Regions from separate parts of the Salinicoccus sp. Marseille-QA3875 genome, predicted to be linked through region 2. Evidence: predicted binding sites of a transcription regulator. Region 2 holds the regulator's gene; the other holds the start of a gene.
The links. Region 2 encodes CtsR, which represses protease genes until heat stress. Its sites were predicted from a motif close to ATGGTCAATAAAGGTCAAACA; they were not measured.
Positions count from the first base shown of each region.

Region 1: a site for CtsR is predicted at 14,220-14,240, ahead of ACY8DT_RS01720 (ATP-dependent Clp protease ATP-binding subunit). Genes of this name have one in related genera too.

Region 1 covers NZ_CM143103.1:306,507-322,330, reverse strand. The annotation lists gene ACY8DT_RS01795 (hypothetical protein) at 1-341, shown strand, start outside; gene ACY8DT_RS01790 (MalY/PatB family protein) at 820-2,010, shown strand; gene ACY8DT_RS01785 (amidohydrolase) at 2,035-3,315, shown strand; gene desA (Delta(5) desaturase DesA) at 3,427-4,455, shown strand; gene ACY8DT_RS01775 (sensor histidine kinase) at 4,729-5,853, shown strand; gene ACY8DT_RS01770 (response regulator) at 5,855-6,454, shown strand; gene ACY8DT_RS01765 (SRPBCC domain-containing protein) at 6,495-6,962, shown strand; gene ACY8DT_RS01760 (hypothetical protein) at 7,615-8,568, shown strand; gene abc-f (ribosomal protection-like ABC-F family protein) at 8,980-10,437, shown strand; gene ACY8DT_RS01750 (hypothetical protein) at 10,534-10,758, shown strand; gene ACY8DT_RS01745 (serine hydrolase domain-containing protein) at 10,771-11,889, shown strand; gene ACY8DT_RS01740 (hypothetical protein) at 11,906-12,133, shown strand; gene ACY8DT_RS01735 (hypothetical protein) at 12,133-12,408, shown strand; gene ACY8DT_RS01730 (hypothetical protein) at 12,465-12,863, opposite strand; gene ACY8DT_RS01725 (hypothetical protein) at 12,942-14,120, shown strand; gene ACY8DT_RS01720 (ATP-dependent Clp protease ATP-binding subunit) at 14,288-15,824, shown strand, end outside.
Region 2 covers NZ_CM143103.1:887,155-902,978, reverse strand. The annotation lists gene ACY8DT_RS04710 (ABC transporter substrate-binding protein) at 1-6, opposite strand, end outside; gene ACY8DT_RS04705 (ABC transporter permease) at 28-807, opposite strand; gene ACY8DT_RS04700 (ABC transporter ATP-binding protein) at 740-1,582, opposite strand; gene ACY8DT_RS04695 (hypothetical protein) at 1,693-2,235, opposite strand; gene ACY8DT_RS04690 (lysophospholipid acyltransferase family protein) at 2,229-2,855, opposite strand; gene ACY8DT_RS04685 (phosphatidate cytidylyltransferase) at 2,867-3,805, opposite strand; gene ACY8DT_RS04680 (CDP-alcohol phosphatidyltransferase family protein) at 3,802-4,407, opposite strand; gene ACY8DT_RS04675 (hypothetical protein) at 4,511-4,729, opposite strand; gene ACY8DT_RS04670 (hypothetical protein) at 4,832-5,434, opposite strand; gene ACY8DT_RS04665 (MsnO8 family LLM class oxidoreductase) at 5,595-6,587, shown strand; gene ACY8DT_RS04660 (SRPBCC domain-containing protein) at 6,687-7,163, shown strand; gene ACY8DT_RS04655 (nuclease-related domain-containing protein) at 7,686-8,579, shown strand; gene ACY8DT_RS04650 (NADP-dependent oxidoreductase) at 8,636-9,640, shown strand; gene ACY8DT_RS04645 (DMT family transporter) at 9,753-10,067, opposite strand; gene ACY8DT_RS04640 (DMT family transporter) at 10,067-10,402, opposite strand; guanidine-I (ykkC/yxkD leader) riboswitch at 10,453-10,548, opposite strand; gene ACY8DT_RS04635 (hypothetical protein) at 10,684-10,878, shown strand; gene ACY8DT_RS04630 (NupC/NupG family nucleoside CNT transporter) at 10,955-12,211, opposite strand; gene ACY8DT_RS04625 (CtsR family transcriptional regulator) at 12,426-12,893, shown strand; gene ACY8DT_RS04620 (UvrB/UvrC motif-containing protein) at 12,898-13,419, shown strand; gene ACY8DT_RS04615 (hypothetical protein) at 13,406-14,428, shown strand; gene ACY8DT_RS04610 (ATP-dependent Clp protease ATP-binding subunit) at 14,429-15,824, shown strand, end outside.

The sequences.
Region 1 (15,824 bases), 580 kb from region 2:
CGATAATGGGCAATGGTTCATCTGAAGTTCAATTAGAAAAAGACTCTGGGGAATTGAAAGTGAAGAATTTCATGTCCAAGTCGGTGCGGAAACAGGTTGACAGTGGCGATACAGTAGAAGTTTCGACCCATCCTGTCGTCAAATATTCCATTTATCTGATACCGGTTATGATTCTTCTAATGACTGTATTTTCATATTTTAAACTGTTGAACTTGTGGATATTGACAGTCCTGACTGCTGTTATCATCGTAGTGTTAATGTTTGTCAAGCCGCTTCAATTAAAGGTCATGAGACCGGGACGCAAGAAGGTGGAAGAAAGTCAAAACGACACATCATTATAACAGACGAAAAATGTTTCAAAACATTCATGAAAAGGTAAATCATAATAAAAATGAATGTCGGAAGGACGTGCGAAGTTTATGAATGCACTCATCATTTTCGGTGGCGGCACAATATTGATCGCTGTAATAATAGGGTTGATTTTTAAAGGCGTCGGCAAATCGAAAGCAGATAAATAGTAGAAATGACAACGATCGGCAGACTGCTGTTAAAAAGCAGTCTGCCGATTTTTCAGTTATTAAATAAAATGATCAACACAAAAATAATTACGATTATCATCGTAATCGATATGCCATACTTCATTTGAATGACCTCCTGAAATTATATTCGCTTTATGTTGTTATTCATATAATACCCAAAAATTCCGGGCGGATAACAATTAGCATCAATTTAAATGCAGCGGTTCAAAATATTGATAATAGGCCGTCTGATGCTAAAATCAGAAGTAGCTGTAGAATGAACTGAAAGGGGAGAACATGTATGATTTATAATTTTGATGAACCGGTCGACAGACGCGGTACATACTCCGTCAAATGGGACGGGGGAGAGTTGATCAAAGAGATGGGATTGACTGAGAGATATGATGAGGAAACGATTCCTTTATTTACAGCCGATATGGATCTGCCGGCACCTCAGCCGGTCATTGATGCATTGTATGCCACGGTGGATCATAGAATTTTCGGCTATTCCATCTTCCCGGAGGAATATGATAATGCCATTCAAAACTGGTTTCTAAGAAAGCATGACTGGAAAATCTTAAAAGAAGAGATTGTTTACTGCCCGGGAACGGTGCTCGCTGTGAACAAGGCCGTGACTGCATTTACCGAAGCGGGCGACGGCATCATCATTCAAAGACCGTCCTATCCGCCGTTTGCGGGTGCCGTGGAGGGTAATGAAAGAACACTTCTCAACAATCCTTTGAAACAGGATGACGATGGAAAATACCAGATTGATTTTGATGACTTTGAGGAAAAAGCAAAACTGGATACGACGAAGATGTTTATTTTGTGCAATCCTCATAACCCGACGGGGAGGGTTTTCAGTGATGAGGATCTGCTTCGTCTCTCTGATATTTGCAAAGATAATGATGTGCTGCTCATCGCTGATGAGATTCATGGGGATATTATACGTAGAGACCAGTCATTTTCCCCAGTTGCAGCGCTGGTTGATGATACTGAACATATCATCACTTTAACTGCGATAAACAAAACATTCAACGTAGCTGGACTTCACTGTTCAAATATCATCATTACCGACCCGGATAAAAGAGAGACGTTCAAAAATGAACTGGGTATGCAGATGCCGTCACCGTTTACAATCGCAGCACTGATCGCTGCCTATAATGAAGGGGATGAGTGGCTGGAACAGTTGAATGACTATCTTGATGAAACAATTGAATTCACGACCTCATTTTTAAAAGAGAATATGCCGAAAGTTGACTTTCATATTCCCGAGGGGACATATGTCATGTGGCTCGACTTCAGTGGATATAATATCAGCCCGGAAGCAGTGCATGACCGGATTTATAATAAGGCGAATGTTCTATTGGAAGACGGGGACATGTTCGGCGAAGAAGGTGCGGATTTCCAGAGAATCTGTCTGCCGTCCCCGAGACCGATGATTAAAGAGGCACTTGAAAGGATCAGCAGTGAGTTTGAAGACTTGAAGTAAATTTAAAATGAAAGGAGTGTCTACATGTCTTTGTCGGAAAGGAACAGTTTAAAATATGCCGAAGCGGTAGAAGATTACGTGATTGGTATAAGAAGAGATCTGCATGAACATCCGGAAGTGAGCGGCGGGGAGGACAGGACGATCAGACTGGTGACTTCCGAGCTTGAGGGTATGGGGCTTTCTTCCGAAGTGATCCATAACGGCGGTGTGTTATCTATTATAGAAGGGAAGAACCCCGGAAAAACATTGGTTTTAAGGGCTGATATGGACGCGCTTCCCATGACTGAAAATAATAATAACCTTAAAGGTGAGAAGACGGTTGTTTCTAAAAATGACGAGGCTGCACATATGTGCGGCCATGACGGGCATACTGCGATGCTGCTCGGGGCGGCTAAAATTCTTTCTGAAAATAAAGACCGATTGAACGGACGTATAATACTCGCGTTTGAACAGGGTGAGGAAAATGGCCGGGGCATTGTCGGGATATTGTCAAGAATTTTGGAAATCGGCGCAGACGGCGTATGGGGCATCCATTTGAAATCAGATATTCCGTCAGGGAAAATATCAGTCGATCCGGGACCGAGGATGGCGGGAGCTTTCATGTTTGATGTCAGAATAGATGGAAGCGGCGGCCACGGGTCAAGGCCGGACCTGGCAAGTACGCCTGTCGATGTCTTTACCGATTTTTATAATCACTTGAAATCCAGCCGGATGAATTCCCTCGATCCATTCAAGGCCATTACATTTTCAATCGGCAGTGTAAATGGTGGTTCGAACCATAATGTCATTCCGGAAAGTCTGAACTTCAAGGGCACTTACCGCTTCCTACATTATGATCAGGGGGTAAAGGCCGAAAAGGAATTCAAAGATAAGCTGGATAAAATCGCAGCACTGCATGACTGTACATACGAATATATCATTCCGCCGAAAGCGATGGATTTATCCGTCTATAATCAGGAGGACTGTGCAGCAATCGCATCGGAAGCCGTGAAGGAGTCGATTGGTGAGGAGTGTCTTTATAATTATCCTGCCTGGATGGCATCAGAACCTTTTGCGCTTTATCAAAAATATCTGCCGGGAGTGTTCGCATTTTTAGGGATTGAAAATGAAGAGAAGGGGACGGGTGCGGATCATCATAACTCGAAATTTGATATCGATGAAGATGTATTGAAGCTCGGCGTGGCATCAACCGTTCAATATGCACTTTATTTTCTTGACATTGATAAGGAGATCTCATTTAAACCTGAAGAGACAGAAGTGAAAACATTTGCGAAAACCGCCGGATTCCAGGTGGAATGGCCATAAAGATCACAAACATGACAAATGTCATATATAAGTCCTGACAAATCAGTCTGTTGCATATCTGCGCCTTCTCCCATAATTATATTTGATAAGATTACAGGGAGAGGGAAGCAAATGACTAAACAAAAACAGGCACAGCTAAGAAAAGCAGTAATGCCATATGCAAAGTCCCGGACTAAGACGAGCATCATCCAGCTGCTCAATACAATACTGCCTTTTTTCGCACTATGGATTCTGGCATATCAGTCTCTCAGCATTTCGTTCTGGCTGAGCTTGCCATTCAGTATTTTAGCAGCGGGTTTTATGATACGTACATTTATAATTTTCCATGATTGTGCACATGGATCATTTTTCAAAAATAAAAAGCTCAACAATTTCTTTGGCACATTTACAGGTGTAATCACACATTTCGCCTATGACAGATGGAAAACGGAACACGCAATGCACCATGCAACGAGCGGTAATCTGGATAAGCGCGGAATCGGCGATATCTGGGTCATGACAGTAAAAGAATACGAAGAAGCAGGCAAATGGAAAAAGTTACAGTACCGTCTGTACAGAAATCCAATCGTTATGTTTGGTCTCGGACCGCTGCATTTATTCCTTAATGCAAATCGTTTCAACCGTAAAGGAGCAAAAAGGAAAGAACGACTGAACACCCATCTGATTACATTAATTTTGATCAGCGCTTACTTATTGATCGGCTTTACTTTAGGCTGGCACGTATTATTGATGGTGCAGCTGCCGATCGCGTATATCGCAGGGGTGGCCGGCATATGGCTGTTCTATGTCCAACACCAGTTTGAAGACTCTTATTTTGAAAATGAATCAGAATGGGACTTTGTCAAGGCGGCAGTCGACGGCAGTTCCTATTACAAATTGCCGAAATGGCTTGAGTGGATGACGGGCAGTATCGGTTACCACCACGTCCATCATCTGGCACCGAGAGTACCGAACTATCTTTTGGAAGAAGCGCACACCAATACACCGCCCCTTCATAAGGCAACGACAATCACTCTGAAGACAAGTCTGGAGTCGATAAAATTCAGATTGTATGATGAAGATAACAAAGTGTTCATCACTTTCAAACAGATGAAAGAACAGCTGGCAAAAACTAAAATGTCACAACCGACGACACACTGATATAAATACAGCGGGACCACTTAAAATCTTAGGATTTTGGTGGTCTTATTTTGATTGGCAGAGATTTAACGACGTGAATTCGATTTGAGATGTATTTTCAATGTGTTCAAATCGATTTTTGGATGTGAATTCGATTTGGGAAGAATTTTTGGTGCGCTTAAATCGAATACGACAATAAAATGCTTCTAAGTAGCAGTGCTGCAGGGGGAATCGATGTTTATTATACATCCGAACTGTTACAATTAAACAAATCAATGAAGGAAGGCATTTTGAATGAGAGACTGGTATCATATTTTCGCCAAAAACACGGGACTCAGTTTATATATATGGATTATTTTCTGTGTACTGCCATTTTATTTCATATTCCGGTCCACATCGTCTTTAGAGATTGTGTTTGGAGTGGTCGCTACTCTGCTCTTCTTTGCGATATTTTGGCTGACGTACAATGAAAAAGGCCCCAGAATATATATCGGCCTCAGTGTGGAGTTCGCAATCAATATTGTCATGACGTTTTTATTCGGCTATGTGTACTTCGCCTTATTCATCGCATTTTATGTCGGCATCATCAAGAGCAGGGCGGGGTTCATCTCAATGTACGTGATACATCTGGTGACGACGGTCGGTGCGATGGTTATCGGCTTTATCGATAATTATTCTCTGTTCCTGAATCATCTGCCTTTTTTGATTATGACGGTGCTCGGCGTAATCCTGATTCCAATCGGTAAACGCAGCCGTATTCAGACTGAAGCGCTTGAAGGGGAACTTGAAATCGCACATCAAAGGATAGCGGAGCTTGCGATTGTCAATGAGCGGCACAGAATTGCCAGGGACCTCCACGATACACTGGGACAGAAATTATCGATGGTCGGCCTGAAGAGTGAGCTGGCATTGAAACTTATAGATAAAAATCCGGCCAAGGCGAAAGAAGAGTTGGTGGATATCCAAAATACTTCAAGACATGCTTTGAAAGAAGTGCGTGAAATGATCAGCAACATGAAACACGTCCGTTTAAAGGATGAGCTGCAGGTGGTTGAAAACATTTTGAATATGACCGGCATCAACAGTGAAATTAATATGAATGTGGATGTCGAAGATATTCCGGTGCTGATTGAAAACATTTTAAGCATGTGTCTCCGGGAATCGGTGAATAACGTAGTGAAGCACTCGAAAGCTTCCAACTGCTGTATAGATTTAACCGAGACGAAGGGGGACATTCTGCTCAAAGTGAGTGATGATGGAAAAACTGATGATATGAACTTTATTTACGGAAATGGTCTGGAGGGTATGAAGGAGAGGCTGTCATTCATCAATGGTGAGTTCCAGGCAGGCCGTTCATCTGATGGTTTTGAAATAAACATCGCTGTGCCAAAAGTGTTGAAAGAGATTGAGGAGGGTTAATATGATTAAAGTTGTACTGGCTGAAGACCAGAATATGCTGCTCGGTGCTTTAGGCTCATTGCTCGATATGGAAGAAGACATAGAAGTGGTGGGTAAGGCTGCTAACGGTGAAGAGGCATTGAAACTGGTTGAGGATCTGAATCCTGATATTTGTCTGATGGATATTGAAATGCCGGTGATGACCGGACTGGAAGCGGCTGAACATTTGATGGCTCACGAGTGCAAAGTAATCATCTTAACCACATTTTTACGTCCGGGTTATTTTGAAAGAGCAAAAAAAGCCAATGTCCGCGGCTACTTGTTAAAAGACAGTCCGAGTGAAACTCTTGCTCAATCCATCCGGCAGATTATGAAGGGCAAAAGAGTCTACTCACCGGAACTGATCGAAGTCGCTTTTGAGCTGGATAACCCGCTTACGAAACGGGAACAGGAAATCGTCCAGCATCTGGCGGACGGCGAACCGACGAAGAAGATTGCAGAAAAACTCAATCTGTCCAACGGTACAGTAAGGAATTATGTTTCAATCGTGCTCGATAAAATGGATGCCAAAAATAGAATTGAAGCCATTTCGAAAGCGATTGATAAAGGCTGGTTAAAATAGGGTAGAGATAAATTAGATATATTAACTAGGAGGTTGACTAATGTCTGAAAGAGTTGATAAAGCAAACTTGTTGATCAGTGCACCGCAGGAGACTTTATATCAAGCATTTTTAAAAGAAGATGCATTCAAAACCTGGTTTACACCGAATGATATGACGAATGAAATCGAATCTTTTGAGCCGACAGAAGGCGGTAAATTCGTAGTCAATCTAATTTATGACGATGAAGAAAAAGCAGGTAAGACGGTGGGCAATGTTGACCGTTTTACCGGAACTTTCAAAGAGTTGAATCCATATAACAGAATCGTCTTTGATATCGATTTTGACACAGAAGAAGAAAGGTACAAAGAAATCATGGAGCAGGAATGGACTCTGATTGACAGGGGCAGCGACACGGAAGTGAGCGTAGTCTGCAGAAACGTTCCGGAAGAGATTGATCAGGCAGTTCATGAACGGGCGTTAATACTCAATTTATATCGACTCGCCGACTACGTCGGAGCAACAGAATAGATTAAAATTTGAAGTATAAGAATAGAAGCTGCCGAAAACAATATGTTTTCCGGCAGCTTCTATCGTTTCAGAGATGTGGATCCGAGTACATTTGGAATTCAGACAGACTTGCTCGTTTTAAAGTACAGAATCCGAGCATAATTGGAAATACTATAGGTATACTCGTTTTATCAGTACAGAATCCGATTACATTTTAGATTATGACAGATGTGCTCGTTTTAAAGTGAAAAATCCGAGTACATTTGTAATTCACACAGACTTGCTCGTTTTTAAAGTACAGAATCCGAGCATAATTGGAAATACTATAGGTATACTCGTTTTATCAGTACAGAATCCGAGTACATTTGTAATTCACACAGACTTGCTCGTTTTTAAAGTACAGAATCCGAGCATAATTGGAAATACTATAGGTATACTCGTTTCATCAATACAGAATCCGAGTACATTTTAGATTATGACAGATGTGCTCGTTTTAAAGTGAAAAATCCGAGCACATCGCCATTACCAACAAACTTGCTCACAATCAAAAAGATATATTTTCAAAGCACTCCATAAATTTTTATTTAATTTGGAATATTTTACATTAATATAATAGAGATATGTATAATGGTGGTAAAGTTGAATAAAAAAATTTCGGATGGGAGAATCGTCTATGTTGAAGAGATTTATGCTGCCGCTGAGCATAATATTACTCGCCGCTTGTGGTGATGAAGTTGTTGAAGAAGAGGAAACTCCTGTAGAGGAATCAGAAAATGAAGAAATCTGGAGATCACCAGAAAAAGAAGAAGGTCCTGAAGAAGAAATTCCTGAAGAAGGTGGATCTTGGAGAGAAGTGGATGCGACCGAAGCGTCCGATATAGTATCAGCAGAAGAAAAAACGTCAGAGGAGGACGAAGCAGTTGATGCAGAACCAGGTTCCGAGGAAGAGGAAATTGATGTCGCCGGTGCCAGTCAGGATAAACCGGGCTTTGACATGGTCAAAGAAGAGACATTTACCAATGAAATCGGACAGAGTGCCTGGGAAAAGTACCAGGAGATGACCGAAGAATATGAATTGAAGGATATCTTCGACCCGGAAAGTCCCGCTTCAACCAAAGCGGAAATTGAAGAGATGATGTCGGATATGGAAGTGGCGCTGGAGGCACTTGAACTGGATGACGGCCTGTCTCTCATCATCTACCATGTACCGGATGATGAGCTGGCGCATGAAAATGGTGAGCCGTTCATCATGGCGGACATTACATACTTTTTTGACGAAGATGATGAACTCATCCAATCATCTATCGCACCTGGTTTTCATGAACTGGCACTGAATGAGACGATAAATTCAGAGGAGCTCGAGGGTATCAACTCATTGACGGACCTCTGGGAGACTCATGATCCGCAGGTGTTCACCATCGGTGAAATGAAAATCAACGAAGCGACCATCACACAGACGATGATACCGGTGGATGCCGGAGATAACACGCTCGGCGTTTATGTCTATGCGCTGGGTGACGACATCGTCTATAGCAATGGCGACTTGTTTTTCACTGTCAGTGTGGATTTCCCAACACATTCATATATATACTACCTCGATCTGATCGAAGCATACACGCAAATGTAGTTCGAAAGCTCTCCTGTTTATTATGAGAGCTTTATTTTATATATATTTACTGTCTCCTGCATGCTCAGCCTGCTCAAACCATCTTCATGTTTTTAAATAAACTCCGCACCACCAGCCCATCTTCAAACAGTAATGGAGCATCCATCAGAAACTCTCCCTTTTTGAAATGAGTAAAATGTGTTACTGTAAATATACACTATTCAATGAACGGAGGCTTTATCCATTATGATACCAAGAATATGGAATGGACTTTTGAATCTATAATTAAATATGAAATTCAAAAGTCTGGAAAACTATTTTCTCATATGGATAAGTATGCCCTTTTTTAATACTTGAATGACGAGATCGTCCATAGACTGTCTCTTTTTTATGGGAAAACTTAGTTTGCAGGCGTTAAGGAGTGCAAACTAAATGAACGAACTGACAGTAAGATTAACAAATATCACTAAAAGTTATGGCAATAAAGATCTTTTCGAAATTGAAGAGTTGTCGGCATATATCGGCGATAAAATCGCAATCATCGGCCCGAACGGCACAGGGAAATCCACTTTGCTCAAAATTATAAAAGGTGAACTGCTGCCGGATAACGGTCGGGTACAGAGAGAAACTGAATTTAATTATTTTGCCCAGATAAAGAGTCCGGCTGAATTTTTTTCTGATGAAATGGACTTTAAACTGCTCAGTCATTTCAGAGTGCCTGACAATGACAATTTAAGCGGTGGTGAAGAGACTAAACTGCGTTTAACGGATACACTATCGAACTATAAGCCCGGGTTGCTTCTCGATGAACCGACGACGCATCTCGACCAGACTAGTATCGGCCTTCTTCTGGAAGAGCTTGAATACTACTACGGAACATTGATTTTCATCAGCCATAACCGTTATTTCATCAATAAGACAGCGACTAAAATATGGGAAATGGATAACGGTGAAATCAAGGTTTACGATGGCAATTATGATGATTACAAATCGCAGAAAGAACTAGAAAAACTGACGCTTGAAAACCGTCATAAAAGTATTACCGATGAAAAGAAGCGGCTTGAAAATGCGGCAAAGAAACAACAGGCCTATGCAGAGAAAGTAGGTCAGTATGATAAAAAGAAAGCGAAAACAAATGATCCCGGTCACCGCGGTCAGTCGAAACCGAAAGATATCGTCCAAAAGAATGCATTTAAAAAAGTAAAAGCGATTGAAAATCGTATGAATCAATTGGATCAGGTCGATATGCCGGACGAACAGATGAACTTGAAATTTCCGGTCGCTAAGACCGATATCATTCATAACAAATTTCCAATCATCACCCAGGGGCTGACGGTCAGGAGCGGTGATAAGCTGCTGTTGGATGATATCAGCTTTCAGTTTGAGTTTGGTAAAACAATCGCCATTACAGGAGATAACGGCAGCGGCAAGTCGAGTCTGCTGACAGAAATCATCAACTGCAACGATGCACTGGAGATTTCACCAAAAATCAATATCGCAACATATGAACAGATGGATTATAAATTTCATGATGAAACACCGATCATCAAATATTTGATGAAGCATACGGAGTTTGAAGAACCGATGGTCCGGAGCATTTTATTCCGCATAGGGTTTGCACAATCGGAAGTGATGAAACCCATGAATAAAGTCAGCGGGGGAGAAGCGACGAGAATTTCACTGGCGCTGCTGTTTGTGAAGCCGTCCAACGTGATCGTACTGGATGAACCGACGAACTTCATCGATTTAAAAACGATAGAAGCATTGGAAACTTTCATCAATGCATATCAGGGCATGGTGATTGTCACCTCACATGACCATGAATTCATCTCCCGGGTCGCGGATGAAGTGTTTAAAATTGCAGACCGGAAATTGATCAGACAACCTTAGATTGAATGAAAAGTATGAATGTCCGGAATTTTGATGATGAATTCCGGACATTCCTTTATAATGAAGGAAAGAAATAAATACTTGAGGATGATCTTAATGAAGGAATTTCATAGAGAGTTGACCCATCTGGGAATATTCAGCGTGCTTGCAGTGATTTTTTATATCGTCGGCAATGCTCTGATAGATACGATATTTGCCGAACGCCCGAACATGGTCATTTTGGGAGTGCTGCTGCTGGTGGCTTTAGGTGTCGCTTATTTTCTCGGCAGACAGATCACCGATGTGATCGATCAGGCAGTTTCGATGAGAAAGAAAAAGTAAGAGGTGTAGCGAGTGGACTTGTTGATGGGTAAATTGAATGTTTTTATAAGCGCTTTAATCATAGGGTTTCTGCCTCATCAGGAAGTGACAGACTACATTGCGTTTGAATCTCTGGATAAAGATGGACAGATTGAAAACCTGCTTTTTGACCGTATCGATAATGAAGAATTGTACGGTGCGATATTTCATATTGAACAGGGAGATGAAGTCATTCAAGCCGCTGCCGGCGATCTGGAAGAGGACCAGCCGTTCAGCATTGCGAGTGTGACTAAGATGTTTACTGCAAGTGTGATATTCCAGATGGCGGAATCCGGTCTCCTTAGGATGGAAGATACGATAGATATGTATTTGACGCCTGAGGAATATTCCGGCCTGCATGTATATGAAGGTGTGGATTACAGCGACTCCATCACAATACGCCAGCTCGTCAGTCAGACGACGGGTCTGCCGGCATATGCTGAAAGCGAGGCGGAAGGACTTACTTTGGTCGAGGAATCGATCGATAACGGTGACGCATTCACATTCACATCGAAATTGAGCAGTGCCAAAGATAAAGGTGCATGGTTCATAAACGGCGAGAGTGCATATTATGCGGATATCAATTACGATATATTGGGGGAGATCATTGAGCGTGTGAGTGAAAACACTTTGGAATCCCAATACTCGCAGTACATTTTTGAGCCGCTGGAACTGTCGGGCACATCACTTGCGGATGAAGAAAGTGAAGTGCCTCCTGTAGCTGTTAACGGTGAAGAGAGGGATATCACTCCGATTTTGGCAAATATGCGTGCGAGCGGGGGTGTCATCAGTACATCCGAGGACTTGATGACATTTTTGAAGTCGTTTTTTGGCGGCGGAATGTTCGATGATTCATTCATCGACGCCGATAACCTGGAGGACATTCAGTTTTATTTCCATCAGTACGGCAACGGGTTTATGAATTTTGATGTGACGGCTGAGGTGCCAGTGTTTGACATGCATCCGCTGGCCGGGCATGCAGGGATAAACGGCAGCTTCGCCTTCTATAACAGCGAACTGGATCTTTATATAACAGGGACGACGAACCAGGCGAGCAATCCGATGTTGAATTATGAACTGATTCAGCAGTTCATCGATATTGCAAAAGAGTAACAGAAAGGATTTTTAAATGGAAAGGTTAAATATCACTTCGATGGTACTGGGTTTGATATGGGTAATTGCATCGTATCTTTTAATAACGACCGTAATGTCCGACTGGTTTTATGCCCAGCCGATCTGGGTCATTCCTGTCACAATCATCGGCGGTGTCATCGTAATCAGGATACTATTCAATCAAGTATTCAAAGTGGATTTTATCAATAAGAAATATCATAAGAATCAAAACAGGAGGAAATGATGCCAAATCCAAATACTAAGAAATATGTCATTGCCAGTCTGCTGGGCGTCGCATTGTTCGTCTTTTTATACTTGATAATGGAAGTCATCACTTTCTATACATTCCCGAGAATGATCGGTTCTGTACTCCTTGCACTGGTCGGCGGTGGAGCAATCGGTTCTATACTGCAGAGGCTGCCCGACGAGGATGAAAAGTCTCCGAACAAGTACTATATTATCTGCTTCAGTGTAATGGCAGTCATTGCATTCGCCTATGTCACGTTAGTCGGATATTAAAATAAAAATTCCCGGATTCCAAAAATATATTGGGGTCCGGGATTTTTTAACTGGAGTCATTCCTCATCTTTTTGATCCATCACCAATTCAAGCACGAATGCATCAATTTTTGATAAGTAATAAAACACCGCAATACTTAAAAATACGATGATGGCGGCGGATGTCACAAAATCATTTACAAAAAATATGACTGCCATGAGCAATATGAAGAATGACGTGAAGATTCTGCTGTATCTCTTACTCGTCGTCAACTTTATATTGTCATTATGATAAACTTTCAGCTCGTTACTTTTCATGCCCTGCTGGGTCACTTTCAATGTGGATGGCTCCTTGGGCAGTTCATAAGTTTTTTCTTCAAGCCTGTAGATCTTTTCATCTTCTTTACCATTTATATGTACTTCCATACCGGTCGCGCTGCCGAACCAGCTGGTTTTTCTAGTCAATTTAAACGACATAACAGTCTCCTTAATCATTTTCTCTAATATCTTATCTATTATACAATGAAAAAAAGACGAAAACAAAGGAGTGGAATCATGCTGAGAATTATTATGCTGATGATGGGGTCATTTATGATTGTCACAGGGTGCAGTAATGAACAGGAAGCTGAGGCACCGGTTGAAAACGAAACGGAGAGTGAAGAAGCGGATAGTGAAAGCGAAAGTTCAAATCAGGAGTCAATCGAACAGGAGCCGTCAGAAGAAGCATCGCGGGAAGGGGCAGAGAATGAAGATGCTGAGAGTGGTAACAACAGTTCAGAAGAGGAACAGGCAGAGGAAACTACGGAAAGTGCAGCAGAGTCAGAGTCAATAGCGACAGAATTTGATATCAACGACACTGATACACAGCAGCGTCTTATGGCACCGACGTATCCGGAAGAGGGTCTGAGTTTTGAACAGGACGTAATCACAGAAGGGATGACACAGGAAGAAGTCGAGGACCTTCACGGGCAATATGACTTTATTTACCCCGGGCATGGTAGAGCTGTGACGATATACGATAATTTAGGTGTTGTGTACTCGGTGCCCGGCCCTTACGGAGAAGATGAGCTGGCAACGACGGATGTGGATTCCGATGAAGTCGTTGTTGAAAATGTGATGTATTATGCAGGTGTTTCCTACGATGAAGTGGTGGCAGCGCTCGGGGAGCCGGATGTGGATGCATACGATCCGGAAGAAGGCCCGGCGTCCGGATATCACTTTATGGAGTACGTGCTTGATCAAGGTCAGGATATGGAACTGGCCGGCGTGTTCTGGATGCATGAGGATGAAAACGGGCAATTGATGGCGGATGTCATGACGAAAAATGAGCAGCCGATTGATGTAGAAGCGTATAATGAATCGCTCGGCGGGGTGGATGATTATACGGCAGAGACACTCACTGCGACAATGGAAGCATATTTATCGAGTCTGGAAGATTACTTTAATGATGAGAACGAGTCGGTGTTTGATTATACGGACCCTTCATCGGAGAACGGGTCAATAATCATCGATAATAAAGAAAGCGGCAACTTCAGTGATCACGAGAACCATAATATAGAAGTATTGAGTATGGAAGAAGAGGATTCCGTATATTATGTTACCGTGTCCCGCGAGTACTCTCATGCAACATCAGCCGGCGTGCGTGAAACGGTTGTCCAATATGAAATATACAGTACGGCAAAAGGTTTTAAAGTGATGGATTTTGAAGAATTAAATGACGGACCGGCAGAGTAGAAATGCCTCAAAAGCCTTTACTGACACACCTCAGTAAAGGCTTTTTTCATTGTGAGCATCAGTGTTGATTTTATGGCCGGGGGGCATTATAATATAACTATAGTCAAAGATAGTCAAAGTCAAAAAAGACTTGCTTTGTATTAATAAAAAAGAGGAGGCATTTAATCATGAAATGTCAAAATTGTGGTGTAAATGATGCAAATGTCAATTTAGCAATGAATATAAATAACCAGAAAATGCAAGTACATTTATGTAATGCATGCTTCCAGGAAATAAAATCACAATCAATGAACCCAAATAACTTCTTCAATGGAGGCGGATTTGGCGGACAGGAAAATCATAACTTCAACCAGGCAAATGGCGGCCAAAAAGCAGGTACGAGAACACAGGTGAAAGAACCCGGCAAAGATGGTCTACTGGATGAACTGGGTACCAACCTATCAGATAAAGCACGCGGAAATCAGATCGATCCGGTTATCGGCCGTGATCAGGAAGTCAAGCGTGTAATAGAAACACTTAACAGACGCAATAAAAATAACCCCGTACTCATCGGTGAGCCCGGTGTCGGTAAAACAGCAATTGCTGAAGGGCTTGCGGTGAAGATCATCGAGGGCAACGTACCGGCAAAATTGATGAATAAAGAAGTGTACATTTTGGATGTGGCTTCACTTGTTGCAAACACGGGCATCAGAGGACAGTTCGAAGAGCGCATGAAGCAGCTGATTGAAGAGCTTAAGCAGCGCGATGATGTTATTTTATTCGTCGATGAAATTCATCTGATTGTCGGTGCCGGCAGTGCGGAAAGTTCACAAATGGACGCAGGTAACATATTAAAACCTGCACTCGCACGCGGTGAGATGCAGCTGATTGGTGCAACAACATTAAAAGAGTACCGTCAAATCGAAAAAGATGCAGCGCTGGAACGCCGTCTGCAGCCAATTACCGTCAAGGAGCCGACGCTTGAAGAAGCGGAACAGATCCTTAACGGAATTAAAGACAGATATGAAAAGTTCCATGAAGTGAAGTACTCGGATGAAGTGGTAAAATCATTCGTCAATCTATCGCACCGTTACATCCAGGACAGATTCCTGCCGGATAAAGCGATTGACCTGATGGATGAGGTCGGTTCAAGGCTGAACCTTGCGAATGCTGAAAAAGATTCAGGCTCCATTGAAATGCAGCTTGAAAAAGTCAGAATCGATAAAAAAGCGGCAGCGGAAGAAGAAGACTATGAAAAAGCGGCAAACTTGAGATATCAGGAAATGCAGCTTGAAAAGCAGCTTGAGAAATCACAGTCTGAGGATATCGAGCAAATCATTGATGTAGATATCTCTGACGTGCAGTTGATCGTCGAAGAAAAAACAGGTATCCCTGTAACTAAACTCCAGACTGATGAGCAGGAAAAAATGCGTGAAATCCAAAGTAATCTCAGCTCAAAAGTCATCGGCCAGGAAGAAGCGGTTGAAAAAGTCGCGAAAGCGGTCCGCAGATCGAGAGCAGGACTCAAGTCCAAATACCGTCCAATCGGCTCATTCCTCTTTGTCGGCCCGACAGGTGTCGGTAAGACAGAACTGACAAAGGCACTGGCTGAAGAACTGTTCGGTACACGTGAATCACTGATCCGTCTCGATATGAGTGAGTACATGGAAAGTCACAGTGTGTCCAAGATCATCGGTTCACCGCCGGGATATGTCGGCCATGATG
Region 2 (15,824 bases):
TTTCATGTATATCCTCCTGAATTTTATTTAAACAGTCTGACCGTAACGGCGTGCGACTGCACGTTCCATACGTAAGAAAACCTGATTGTCTATAATTGTTCCGATGACACCAATGACAATCATGATGGACAGAACCAGATCCATTGCCTGGATTGAACGTCCCAGGTCAAGTAAGTAACCGAGCCCGCCTGTTGAGCCGAGCAGTTCACCGGCCATGATTGCACGCCAAGCAAATGCCCATGCTACGCGCAGTCCTGAAATGATATGTGGAACTGATGCGGGTATGATGACCGTCCTCAGCAGGTGTGAACCTGAAGAGCCCAATGTTTTTGCGGCATCCATATAGATTGATGGCACATTTTTAAATCCTGTGCTCGAGTTCACAGTCATTGTCCACGTTGCTCCGATTGCCACTATGAAAAGGATGGAGGCATTGCCGAGACCGAACCAGACGATCGCAAGTGGGAACCACACAATACTAGGAATGGACTGCAGTGCTGTAACAAAGAATCCCAGCGTATCGTCGACCCATTTATAGCGGGCAATAAGGAATCCGAATGTTAAGCCGAGTACGACAGCGATCGAGAAGCCGATCAATAATCTGATCAGCGTTGTTCCTGTAGCAGTCACAATCTGCCCTGACATGATGCTCCCTATGAGCGTGCCAATGACGGTGACACCCCCGGGCTCATTCGGAATGATGATAGGAGGGAACATGAATGTAGGGAAGAATCCAAGCTTAGATATTACTTCCCATATCCCGATGATCACTGCTACGAAGATTATCCGTCTTAAAACTGTAGTCATCACCAAACTCCTCCTTTAACACTTTTTCCATTTCAACTTCAAGCTCTGCCATGACACGTCTTTCGAGATCGACGATGACACTGTCCGCAGGATCACGGGGGCGTGCAGACTGAACGGTAAAAGATTTTTTTATTTTGCCGGGGCGGGTACTCATGAGAAGTACACGGTCGGACAGTGTCAATGCTTCACGAATATTATGCGTAATAAATAAAATCGTATTGCCTGTATTTCTCCAGATATTCTGAAGTTCCTTATGGAGTACGAGTCTTGTCTGTTCATCGAGCGCTGCAAATGGTTCATCCATCAATAATACTTCTGGATCCATTACGAGCGCCCGTGCGATAGCCACACGCTGTTTCATCCCTCCGGATAGTTCATGGGGGTAGGCATCTGCAAAATTGATAAGATGCACCATCCGCAGGCCGTCCATTGTTTTTTCTTCTATTTCTGTTTTGGACATGTTTTTCAGATTCAAGCCGTAAGATACGTTCTCCTTTACGGTCATCCATGGAAATAACCCGCCTTCCTGGAAGACGACGATGCGGTCTGTACCGGGTTTATCGACTTTTGTACCGTTGACCAGCACTTCACCTGAAGTCGTTTTTTCAAGTCCTGCGATTAATTTCAATATTGTCGACTTTCCGCAGCCGGAAGGTCCGAGAAGAGAAACGAACTCACCTTCTTTAATATCAAAGTTGATATCATCCAATACTTGAAGCTTTTGCTTTTGATCTTTTTTAAATTCTTTATGTACGTCTTTCAATTGTACTTTCAAGTCCGTTCACCTCACAAATTAAAGTCATACCAAACTAATAGGAATATTAACTGAAAAATACCGGTAAGTCAATATACATTAATCAAGTCAACAAAAAATAAAATGGATATTCAGAAAGGGTGGATGGAAAAATAGATTGTGTAGACAACCACCCAAACAAAAAGCCAGATCAAGGTTTTAACTTTTAAAGACAAATATCTAAAAATCTTGTGGGAAAGTAAATATGCGAGCAGTGAAACGATAATGAATCGTATTAATCGGGCAGGGATGGAAAATAATATGAAGATAAATACATTAGTGTAAAGTGGTGCGAAACTTGCAAACAATTTATAGGGCACGCCGAATAAAGGTCCTGTAACCAGGGCCAGAAAAGTATTGGCTGACATTTCAGCCTTCACATGATCGAGCATATATGTGTGGATGGCGGGGACTGACAGCATAAAATCAACGACATTGGCGTGATTGGTGGTGCTCATCATGAATATGACGGCGCCGCCGGAGGCGGCACCGGTGATGCAGACGATGTTCATTAGAAAAATCTTCTTTAAGTTGTCATTCTTTAGAGCATAATAGCTCAGCAGGACATCCGGAATTATGAAGAAAAAGGTAGCTTCACTGAGACCCCATATAAAAGATGCAATCATCATTACCATTCTTTAAACTGACCCTCCTCTCCAAGATTATCCATTCGTTCATTTAAAGTGTCCATGAATTCCTTGCGGTTTTCATTGTATTTAAATGAGTCACCGATGAGAATATCAACAAAGAACGGCACGAAAATAAAAGATCCTTTCGGCAGAGCTTTGCCCAGGCCGTATAGAAATACCGGAACAATATCAATATCAGGCACTTCCCGCATCAAGTAATAGATGCCGCTTTTGTATCTGCTGAGCTGTTCAGCCTCACCTCTTGAGCCTTCAGGAAATAATATGATGATGCTGTCATCTTCCAAAGCGTCAAGAATCGGTGAAAACATGCCTTGGATATCCTTCGTCATCTTTCTTTCTATCGGGATGATATTCATGACTTTAGTAGAAAAGAAAGCCAGGAATTTATTCTTCATAAAGTAATCCCCGGCAGCCACCGGACGGACTTTTTGAAAGCTTTTCCCGTGAAACAATGACATCAGTACAAGTGTATCCAGATGGCTGTTATGATTCGCAATGATTACAACAGGGCCGGACGCCGGGAGCTTCTCCCTGTGCCGTATATTAATTCCGAGTACAAACAGTATGACCGGCCTGACTAAAATGGAAAATAATAAACTTCTCATTTATCCCACCCTTAAAAGTAAAAGAATCGAGCAAAGTGAAAGAACAGCGGTGCCGTGTATGTCAGTGAGTCCACGCGGTCCAGGATACCTCCATGGCCGGGGATCAGTGCTGAAGTATCTTTTATATTCAAGTCACGTTTCAAAGCGGAAATATTAACATCGCCGATAAATCCGGTCAGACCGATATAGAGCCCTGCAATGATACTGCCGGTCAAAGTGAAAGGAGTGATCAACGGAGCCAGCACTACGGCGAGTACTGTCGTTGTCAGTACGCCGCCGAAAAAGCCTGCCCATGTCTTATTCGGAGAGACCTTCGGCAGAATCTTCCGTTTGCCGAGTGATTTCCCCCATAAAAACTGTGCGACGTCATTCGCCTGAGTAAGAACGACCAGGAACAAAACAAGCCCGGCACCGAGCACGCTGTTTTCCTTTCCCGGAAGAACGAGCAGGTAGGCGAGGTGCGACAGGCCGAATACCATGAGCATCAACCCCCACTGAACAGAAGCGACTGACTGAAGAAAATTTTTCGTTTCTCCGACTATGATTGCCTGAATCGGTATGAGCAGGAACATATACACAGGTATGAAGACGATGAACATGCCGTAAAATTCAAAGTATATGAATAAAAACTGAATCGGTATTGCGATATAGGACCAGAAAATAACGAGACGGTGCGCCCGGTTGAAAGGAATCAGTGAAAAATATTCCTTTAATGCAAGGAACGACAATATTCCCATGAATATCAGTGATATTGTCGAATGGATAACGAGGGCGAAAGTGAAGATGAAGAACATCACCCACCATGATTTGATGCGCAGCATCACTTCGTCCACCGTATGTGAAGGTTTCTTTTGTTTTAAAAACAAAGTGATTGCGGTTGAAACTACTAAAATCGCGACGATGCCGATAAGCACGTAAAGCACTTCATCTGTCAGTACATTGAAATTCATACTTTGTCCTCCAATCCATTTTTAACTCTTGTATATATATTGATGACGATTAAAATTGAAGCAATCAGAAATACAATCCATAAGTACTGTGTGAGTGGATCCCAGAAAATCAGTGACACCGATATTGCGCCGATTAAAAAAGCACGGTCGCTTTTACCCATCGGTCCACTATACTGCCTGACGCCTGAAATATTTTCACCCATGACACCTGCCATTTCACTGATGATGGACAATATGATAAATATGATGACTGTCACAGGATGTGGATCGGCGATCAATATGAACGGTAAAAACAGAGCGGAATCACTGATGACGTCCGTCAGCTCATTCAAGTATTTTCCCAGTCTGGATTGCAGGTTGAAATCTTTGGCAAGGACGCCGTCAACCGCATTCAGTGCCATACGCACAAACATGAAGACCGGGATGACGATATAAATCCAGGTTGAACTGTAATTGAAATAAAAAAGCACGCCGATCAATAATGAAAGAAGGCATGCAAAAATGGTCACCTGATTAGGTGTGATATTCATCCTGTGCAGGAAATTGACAATCGGCTTCAATAACTGCTGGAATTTAGGCTTCAATTCGTAAATACTGATCATAGTAATCCGCCCCCTGATATAATCATATTACACAATGTGAAATTTTACGACAATAAAAATATACCCGGACAGGAAATCATTTCCTGTCCGGGTATATTGCCTGTTATGAAATTTTAGCTGCAATCCATCTGCCCAGGTGTTTGGTGATAAAAAGGGACAGTATGAACATCACGCCGATATTAAGTATATGGAGCACCATCGCCCAGTTAATATTCGGTGTGATGAAAGTTAAAATATATGCTGATGTAACATATAACAGCGCGAATACTGTAATGAAAGTTATGAATTTGACTAGCAGTGAATTTAAATGTTCACGTGACAAAATGATCACCCGGCCCACAATTTATATTTACAATTATTATATCAAATTGAGTCGGTGTTAAATGGCTGAGATTTGACGAAAAATAAACAGCTCCCGGGCATTTTATTCCGAACTTTTGGATGATTTTGCTTTTATAAAAATTGCGAGCAGAATAATCGGCAGGGCGATAAGGGTCAAGTACTGCAGAATCCAGGCGGTAACATCAGTCATCACGTCGAAAGGGTTTAAAATTCTGGCAAGTGAATAGACTGCAAGAATGACGAAAATGAAACGGTTGACCCACGCATCTGTCGTGAATAGGAAATAAAGAGCCAAAGCAAGAACTACTGTGAAAATACTGACGACAATCAGGTCGATTACCGATGATTCCAAATCAATGATATAAAGTGATTCGAAAAAGTCGTGTAATGAAAAGATAAGAATCAGTTTAGCAGCCGCAAATAATATTAAGAAGCCCACCGTTGGCAGCAATTCATTTTTTGTTGATTTTTCTTTACCGGCCATTATCCCTTTTTTTGCAAGCGGTACCATGGCGACAATCAGGAATGGGACGATGATCATAAGCCAGCTGACTGTGAACCGTGAAAAGATGATAAGCACCAGCATGTAGAAAAAGATAAAGTATATATGAAAAAGCGCGACTGTTATCCAGAATTCATTTTTACTGTCTCTGGTCCTGTTGTTTTCAGCTTGTGATCCGGTCATGATAAAACCCCTCGTATTTTATGGATTTGTTACTTTGAGAATATATTATTCGTATTCCAATGTAAAACAGGCAGTTAAATTGAATGAAAGGATGACAACTGATAATATTATTTCTAATTTGGAAATTAACTGGATGAAGATTTTGAAAGGGTGGCTTTAAATGAAGTTGAGCGTATTGGATCAAGCGCCGGTAACGATAGGAAATGAATCCGCTGATGCACTTGTTAAAGCGGAAGAACTTGCGGTATTGGCAGATGAACTGGGGTACCACCGGATGTGGATGGCGGAACACCATGGAACAAAATCCCATGTGAGTTCTGCACCGGAAGTCACTGCAGCAAGGCTTGCCGCTAAAACCGACAATATCAGAATTGGTACGGGCGGTGTCATGATGATGCACTATTCACCGTTGAAACTGGCTGAAGTATTTAAAACACTCAGTGCATTTTCTCCAGGCAGAATTGATTTCGGTGTCGGACGGGCTCCGGGCGGAGACCACTTTGCGATGTATGCACTTGCTGAGGGCAGGCAGCCGAAGATGGATGATATGTATGACAAATTTGAAATTGCCATGCAGCTGATTAATGATGAAGTGCCGGAAGGCAGGTTATATGGTTCAACACCGGCTTTTCCTTCCAATGTAGTACTGCCCGAAGCATGGATGCTCGGCTCAACCGGTAACAGTGCGGTTCAGACGGCGGAAATGGGAGCGGGTTACTCTTTCGCGCAATTCTTCAACGGTGAATTGTCGAAGGAAATACTCGATATATATAAAGAAAGGTTCAAACCATCTGCGCTGATGGAGAAACCTGAGATCAACGTATCCTATATGGTGACGACCGCTGAAACTAAAGAGGAAGCGGAATATGAAGCATTGCCATATGACATTTCAAGACTGATGCTGCAGCAGGGGCGCATATCCCAGACGATGACGCCGGAAGAAGCGCAGAATTATCCGCTCAGTGAGCTCGATAAGATGAGCATCAGGGAAGGACGTAAACTTCATCTGGTAGGCGATGCAAAAGAAGTTGCAGAGCAGTTGAAAAATGAGCAGGAAATGTATGGTTTTGAAGAGGCGATGATCTGTAGTATCCCGCATTCTCAGGAGAAGCGTCTCGACGTTTACAGACTATTGGCAAAAGAGCTTTTATAGTCAGAAAAAGCAGTGCATGAGTGCACTGTTTTTTTATTGTGAGACTATTTGTTATACTTAAAGTGATCAAAATTCAAAAATGGGAAGGGGACTATAAACATGAGGGCGGATTATAATACTGATGATTATAATGCATATCAGACAATAGAGATAGAAATCGATGCGACGGCAGAAAACACATTTCACTATATTGGAACTGCAGATGGTATAAAACAGTGGTTTCCAGAATTGAGGTTCGACGATGAACCGAGACCGGAAAAATTGGTGTTCACTCTTGGAGACGATGATTGGGAATACATGGATGTACTGGAATTCAGTGATAAGAAGAGAATCATCTTTACATGGCATGCCGGTGATATAGAGATGGAACTTGATGAAGGGAACGGCGGCAAAACAGTGCTGACACTTAAAGAAAGACTGCCGCTCACAGTTGAGAATATTGTGCGTGACTTTACAGGCTGGTATTTCCAGGCGCAGAATATTAAGCAAATCTCTGAAACTGGAGAACCACATGAGCTTGATCAGGAAGCCTTTAAAAATCAGGAAGAAGCCATTAAGAAACAACTGGGATTATAGATGAACTGTTGATACATGCCAGTTTAAAATAAAGTAAAGTGGATTGCCGGTCACTGGGAGTTGTGAGTGACTGGAAAAAGTGGATTGCCGGTCACTGGGAGTCACGAGTGCCTGGAAAAAGTGGATTGCCGGTCACTGAGAGTTATGAGTGACTGGATAAAGTGGATTGCCGGTCACTGGGAGTTGTGAGTGACTGGATAAAGTGGCTTGCTGGTCACTGGCGGTTATGAGTGACTTGTAATATGATTTTACTAGTCACCCGGCCGGCTCACTTCTTTAAATATTTTCAAATTCTATCCTTATCTACTGCTGAAAGTAAGGAAATTCAGATGGGAATCAATAGATTTCAAAATAAAAGGGTGAATAGTTTCATAAATAATATAAATACACTTAAAAATTAAAAGTAAAAAAATCAAAATCCCTGTTTTTCTCCTAATACATTATAGAGGGGATTTTTTTTATGGCGAAAATAATAAAGGGGATGATTTTATTTTTCTGACTGAGCGAAGTAAGCCCAACGAATTGAAGTATTTGGAAACTTTATCAATCAGAGCACAGCTGACAGAGGTGGAGTCGAAAAGGCTTAATAGATTACAAAAAGGTTTTGAAGGTGAACAGTTATATGACATAATCTTTGAGGAAGCAGGGCATGATGGAATCAACATTTTCAGAGATATCTGGATAAAAGCAGATAAGTCATTGGTTCAAATTGACAGTTTAATTGTCAGTGATGACAAGGTTATTATCAATGAAATTAAAAATTACAGTGGTCAATATACTTATGAAAATAACGTCTGGCATGTGGGAAATATTCAAATATCTGATGACCCAATCATTCAGGTTAAAAGAGCGAGTTCTAAACTTATAAAAATATTCAGGGAAAATCATATCAATATCGTTGTAGATTCCAAGGTGATTTTTCCCAATCCTTATTTTATAATCTCAACAAACGATGATGCCTGTACTGCATCAGTGATAAAAAGGGACAGAATTAAAATATATATGAGAACTTTGAACCGGTTAACCTCCAGAAAAGACGCCCGGGAGATCATTCAATTGATTGAATCATACAGGGTGCCGGAGCCCTTCTATCAAATAAGTACAGACTTCAGCCGTCTCAAAACAGGCAGATATTGTATGCATTGCAATGCGTATGAACTCGACAGTCACAGGGGTTTTACAGTGTGCAGAAATTGTCACGGCAGAACGAGCAATAAACTGCATGTTTTGAACGCAGTGCAGGATTTTCAGATACTATATCACAATGAGCAGGTTACAACAGCTGTCATTCAAAAGATATTAAAGAATGAAATTTCGCGTTCCACAGTTCAGAGGAACCTTCGAACTTATTGTACTCCCGTTAATCATGGAAGATCCAGAGCTTATGAACTGCAGAGGAAAGACCGGATTGATTGATATCATACCTGGCCGGATTTACACTTGATGGATAATACACAAATGGAGGCTAAAGTATGAAAAATGAACAGATTGTTCTGGCAAAGCGGCCGGATGGCATTCCTGGAGATGATGTATTCAAGTTTGAAGAGACAGAAATCAAAGAGCCGGCGGCAGGGGAAGTTACAGTAAAAAGCATTTATGTATCTGTAGATCCTTATATGAGAGGCCGCATGTCGGCAGGAAAATCATATACGGAACCATTTGAAGTGGACGAACCGCTGGGCGGCCACGTCATCGGGAAGATAGAAAAAGCCAATGCTGACGGTTACGAAGCAGGCGACTTTGTCAAAGGGATAATGAGCTGGCAGCGTCATGTCACAGTCCCAGCAGAGAACCTGTCTAAAATTTCGAATACTGAACTGCCTTTACACCTGTACTTGAGCACACTGGGTATGCCGGGGCAGACAGCTTATCACGGTTTGCTGAAAATTGGCAAACCACAAAAAGGTGAAACGGTCGTCGTGTCGGCGGCCTCCGGAGCAGTCGGTTCGGTAGTCGGCCAGATTGCAAAGATCAAAGGGGCTAGAGTCGTCGGTATTGCCGGCGGTGAAGAGAAGGTTAAATATTTAACGGAAACACTCGGTTTTGATGCGGGTGTCGATTACAAATCTGATGATTTCAGTGAAAAACTGGCAGATGCAGTTTCTGAAGGAATAGACGTTTATTTTGAAAATGTCGGCGGCCCTGTGTCCGACGAGGTGTTCAAACATCTGAACAAGTTTTCAAGAATCGCAGTATGCGGGGCGATTTCAGCTTACAATAATCCATCAGAAGACATCGGGCCGAGAATCCAGTCAACATTGATCAAGTCTCAAACGTTGATGCAGGCATTTATCGTCGGCAATTATGCCGATGATTTCCAGAATGCGGACCGCCAGCTTTCAGAGTGGGTGAACGACGGCAAGATCCATACGGAAGTATCAGTTGAAGAAGGATTCGAAAAAATCCCTGCAGCATTCAGAAAATTATTTGACGGTTCAAATTTTGGAAAGCAAATAGTGAAAGTCGCAGACGAATAATATATCCTTTGAATAAAAATAAGCTGCTCATCTGTGGGAGCATTTATCCATCAGTGGGCAGCTTCTATATTTTCTTGCTTACTTGTGGCAGCGTTCCCCAGGTGAAAGCATATTAGCTGATTGCTTTCAGCCCGACCGCACTGCCGATGATCAATGAGATGAAGAATATTCTCCGGAAATTTTTCGGTTCATTGTAGAACAGCATACCGAGAATCGCACCGCCGGCTGCGCCGATGCCCGTCCAGACGGCATAAGCTGTACTCATGGCTATGGTATTCATGGCGATCGACAGGCATATGAAGCTGATGCCGAAGAACAGTAATATTCCAAAGAGTGCTTTGATGGTCCGGTTATGCGTGTATACGTTAATGGCGTTGACTCCAAGCATTTCAAAAACTCCTGCAAATATCAGTACAATCCATGCCATTATTGCTCAGCCCCTTCCACACGCTCTTCGGATGTGACCATCTTCAGGCCGATGACACCGATCAGCAGCACACCTATAAAGATTATATTCCAGATTGTAAAAGGCTGACCGAAGAACAGAAAATCACTGATTGCGACGCCTGTTGCACCTAAACCGACAAATACGGCATAGGATGTGCCGACCGGTAGTTCCATGGAAGCGACAATCAGCAGGTAGAAGCTGACATATATGGCGATGATCGTGAGCCCCCACTGCCACCAGTTATCGGCGTGGGTGATGCCGATGACCCAGCCGACTTCAAAAATGGAAGCGATGATGATTTTAATCCAGTTCATAAATTCAAATCCTTTCAAAGATAAAATAAAAAAGCCTGGGAGATATTGAAATCTCCCAGGCTTTTATCCTTCCGTGTCATGAATTGCTTCATGGGTCTACTCTCGGTCCAGACCAATCAGATTGCGGAACCCTAGTAAACTCTTTTCTTATAGTCATTCATATGATATCACATGGAAAAACTACTATCAAACAAGATAAATTTTAAATTTATATGAGCTGATGGTGTAAAATCATATTTCCTGTACAATGGTCTTAGGATGAAATTAAGGAGCTTCCAATCATGTTTATAAATGTGCTGTATACAATGTTACTGATATCCATCGTCTTCTTTCTTGTCAGCGGCATGCTGACCATATTGCAGTTCACCGGTTATTTCAAAAAGCATCCCCTTAGATATGTTAAATATTTCATTGTTTTTACTGTAATCATGATCATTCTAATGGGTGTACTTGTTATTGTCGGGCTGGACGGATGATTGTCCAAAAACTTACTTTGAATTTTGAAAAGAAAAAGCTCTCCCGTCTTCCGGGAGAGCTTTTTCATGTCGGATATTAGAAGAAGAATCCGACGATTGTTGCTGTAAGCAAGCTTACAAGGGACGCACCGTATACAAGCTTGAGTCCGAATCTTGCAACTTCATCTCCACTTTCACTGTGAAGACCTTTAACCGAACCTGCTATGATACCGATACTTCCAAAGTTGGCAAATGAAATCAGGAAGACTGAAACCATCGCCTGCGTTTTTCTTGATAAGTCATCTGCAAGTGTCATAAATTCACCGATTGCAACAAACTCATTCGTTATCAGTTTAGTTGCCATCAGGCTGCCTGCAGTCTGTGCTTCATCCCAAGGAATACCAATAAGGAATGCAATCGGCATAAAGATATAACCGAGAATATCCTGGAACGTCAGGCTGCTTCCTGGTATAAGAAGGAACAGCTGGTTCAAGAGGCCGATCAGAGCAATGAAACCAATCAGCATTGCTGCAACGACAAGCACAACTTTTCCGCCGTCGATGATGTAATCGCCAAGCACCTGGAAAAAAGATTTCCCTTTCTCAGGATTTGTTGAAATCGCAACGCCTTCGTCACTGATTTCTTCCTCATACGGGTTGATGACATGAACGATGATGTAAATTCCCAGGAAGTTCAGCACGATGGCAATGATGACAAACTGTGGCTCCAGCATCGTAAAGAATGCACCGACGATAGACAGGGAAATTGAACTCATTGCCTGTGCGGCCAGAGTATAGAGTCTTTGAGTCGTCATTTTCGGCAGAACGTTTTTAAGTGATATGAACACTTCGGACTGACCGAGGAACATTGAAGCAGCACCGTTGTATGATTCGATATAAGGCATGCCTGTAATTCTGGTCATCAGCATCCCAATACCTTTAATGATCAAAGGCAGTACTCTTATATAGGAAAGAATACCGATGATTGCACTGATGAAAATGATAGGGACCAATACGTTGAAGAAGAATACGTTGAATGCCATTCCATCTTCACTGTTATATAAAACCTGGTCGCCTGCTGCGGCTGATTCTGTGGATAAAGACATCAGGTCACCAAATACAAACTGTCCGCCTTCAGCGGCAAAGCCGAGCAGGTGGTTGAATGCTTCGGCCAGCCACCCGATAAATGTCTGACCCCACGTAGTGTTCAGGAACAGGAATGCAAAAAACAGCTGTAATGCGAGTAAGATAAGAATGTTCTTCCATTTTTTAAACGAAAGTTTTTTATTGCTGCTCGCAATCCATGCAAGGAAAAGTGTGAATAGTATACCGACTATCCCCATTAAAACACTCATAAAAGATCCTCCAAAAAATTTGATATATGTTGCGGTTATGTATATGCATCTCTAAAAGTACATTATAAAGTATATAAGACTGAAACGCGATACTGAATCATTATAATGCAAACGTTTACAGAAATAAAGAAGAATTTTATTTTGAACAAGAAATTTGCCAAAAACAGAAGCAGAATGTATACTTTAGTCAAAGAAGGTCAAAAGAGGTGACAGCATGCGTAATATGTCAGATATTATCGAACAATATTTGAAAGAATTACTTGCAGCTTCCGACGGCGAAGTCGTTGAAATCAAGCGTGCCTTTATCGCTGAAAAATTTGACTGTGTCCCGTCGCAGCTGAACTATGTAATCAAAACACGGTTCACCAATGAGCACGGTTATATGGTAGAGAGTAAGCGCGGCGGGGGCGGATATATACGTATCACTAAAGTTGAGACACATTCAAAATCAGAATATCTTGCTCATCTGAAAAAATTGATTGGCCCCGCCTTAAGTCAGCGAAATGCACAGCATATCGTACAATCGATGTTTGAAAATGACACGATTACATTGAAAGAAGGTAAAATTATCAATGCCGTTCTTGACAGGGAGACTTTAATGATAGAATTGCCTTTCAGGGATCAGTTGAGAGCTAAAATTCTACTTAAAATAATCGATGTCATCTTATATACTGAGGAGTGATTATATGATTTGTGAATCATGCCAGGAGAATGAAGCGACTGTTCATATAACGACAGGCAGTGGCTTGAACAAAACAGAGAGGTATTTATGTGAAGCTTGTGCCAATAAGTCGTTTTCCAGTCAGTTTTCAAGTTTTTCGGACGATTCGTTCAATATACATCAACTCTTGCAGTCTCTCTCGGCACAACAGCCGTTCAGTTCACACAAACAGCAGAAGAAACACTGCGAAAACTGCGGCTCCACCATTGAATCCATATTGAAAAAAGGAAAGTTCGGCTGTGCGGAATGTTATGAGACGTTCAGTGAAAAAAGTGATGAAATCATCACGAAGGTACAGCTGTACCAAACAGAACATGTCGGTAAAATACCTCAAAAGTCTTCGGCTTACATCAAGGTTAAAAAGGAAATCGAACAGCTTCGTGCGAACCTTTCCGAACTTGTTGAGGAGCAGGCATTTGAGGAAGCAGCAGTAGTGCGTGATCAGATCAAATCATTGGAAGCGGGTGATGACAATGGCAAAAATTAGCCCCTGGGTCAGCCAGGCAAAAGAAATTCCTGTAGAGATGTCATCTAGAATACGTCTGGCAAGAAATGTCCGCGAACTGCCATTCCCGCATATGTTGAAGGAAGAGGACATGACTCATGTAATCGAGACTTTGAACGATACGCTGAGTGATTTCAAACAGGTGGATCTGGAAGAATTGAAATTTGAAGACAAAGCGTTATTGGTGGAGAAGCATCTGATCAGTCCTCTTTTTACCGAACGCGGCCGTTTAAGTTATATTAATGATGATGAATCGGTTTCGATAATGGTCAATGAAGAGGATCACATCAGAATTCAGGCAATGGGGGCAGAGTTGTCCCTGGATGAACTTTATGAGAATGCATCTGCACTCGATGACCGGCTGGAAAGCAGGCTCGACTACGCCTTTGATGATAAATATGGATTCCTGACAGCCTGTCCGACAAACGTAGGCACGGGACTCAGAGCTTCTGTGATGCTGCATTTGCCGGCATTATCATTAGGAAACAGGATCCAGAGGATTTCGAACAACTTAAACCGATTTGGCTTCACCCTCCGGGGAATATACGGCGAAGGTTCGGTGCCGCTCGGACATATATACCAATTATCAAATCAGCTGACCCTCGGTCAGTCTGAAAAGGATATCATCAAAAGCTTAAACGAACTGAAGACAAGAATTATAGAAGAAGAGATAGAGATGCGCTCAATAATGAATAACGAACATCTCATAAAAGCCAAAGATTCAATATTTCGTTCGTACGGCATACTTAAATATGCCTATACCATTTCATTGAAAGAGGCTGCGAATCATTTAAGCAACATTAAACTGGGTCTCGATCTTGGCTTATTACCCGAGAATACGATCAGATTCCAGGAACTTGTCCAATTGATTCAACCCGCTTTCATCAAAATGCGTTTAAACAGCCTGAATAAAGAGTATGTATCATTAGAGAGCGCAGTTGCCGAAGAACGTGCAACTTTATTACGTGAACAAATAGGAGGGACTATATAAATGTTATTTGGAAGATTGACTGAAAGAGCCCAGAAAGTACTTGCATATGCACAGGAAGAAGCAATAAGCCTGAAGCATTCGAATATCGGAACAGAGCATTTATTACTCGGTTTAATAAAAGAAAAAGAAGGCATCGCTGCAAAAGTGTTATCAAGCTTTAATATCAGCGAAGACAATGTACGTGATGAAGTCTTCAACCTGATCAATGAAGGTGATGATGCGACAGCCTCCATCAGATATACACCGCGCGCTAAAAAAGTGATTGAACTGTCCATGGACGAGGCACGCAAGCTGCACCATAACTTTGTCGGGACGGAGCACTTACTGCTCGGACTGATCCGTGAAAGTGAAGGCGTTGCTGCACGTGTACTTGCCAATCTGGATCTTAATATCACTAAAGCCCGTGCTTCAGTCATTAAAATGCTGGGCAACCCTGAAGTACTTCAGGGCAAAGATCCTCAAAAGAAAGATAATAATACTCCGACTCTGGATTCACTGGCGAGAGATTTGACGGAAATTGCACGTGAAGACCAGTTGGACCCGGTCATCGGCCGTTCCAAAGAAATCACCAGAGTCATTGAAGTATTGTCACGCCGTACTAAAAACAACCCGGTATTGATCGGTGAGCCGGGTGTCGGTAAAACGGCAATTGCCGAAGGGCTTGCGCAGTCGATCGTGAAAAATGAAGTGCCTGAAACCTTAAAAGATAAACGTGTCATGTCGCTTGATATGGGTACGGTTGTCGCAGGTACGAAATACCGCGGTGAATTCGAAGAGCGCATGAAAAAAGTGATGGAAGAAATCCATAAAGCAGGCAATGTGGTTTTATTCATAGATGAACTGCATACATTAATCGGAGCAGGCGGTGCTGAAGGTGCAATCGATGCTTCAAACATCTTGAAACCTGCACTTGCCCGCGGCGAACTGCAGTGTATCGGTGCCACTACGCTTGAAGAGTACCGCAAGCATATTGAAAAAGATGCTGCACTTGAGAGACGCTTCCAGCCGGTCCAGGTTGATGAGCCGAATGTTGAAGATACTGTACTGATTCTTAAAGGCTTAAGAGATAAATATGAAGCGCACCACAGAATCAATATTACTGATGAAGCTCTGGACGCTGCAGCTAAAATGAGTGCACGTTATATCCAGGACCGTTTCTTGCCGGATAAAGCGATTGACCTGATTGACGAGGCATCGTCGAAAGTCAGGCTGCGCAGCTATACTTCCCCGCCGGACTTGAAAGATCTGGAAAGCAAGCTTGAAGCGGTTAAGAAAGAGAAGAATGCCGCCGTACAAAGTCAGGAATTTGAATCAGCAGCAAACTACAGAGACCAGCAGTCGAAACTTGAAAAGCAGTTGAAAGAGAAACAGGACAGTTGGAAGAAAGAGCAGGGGC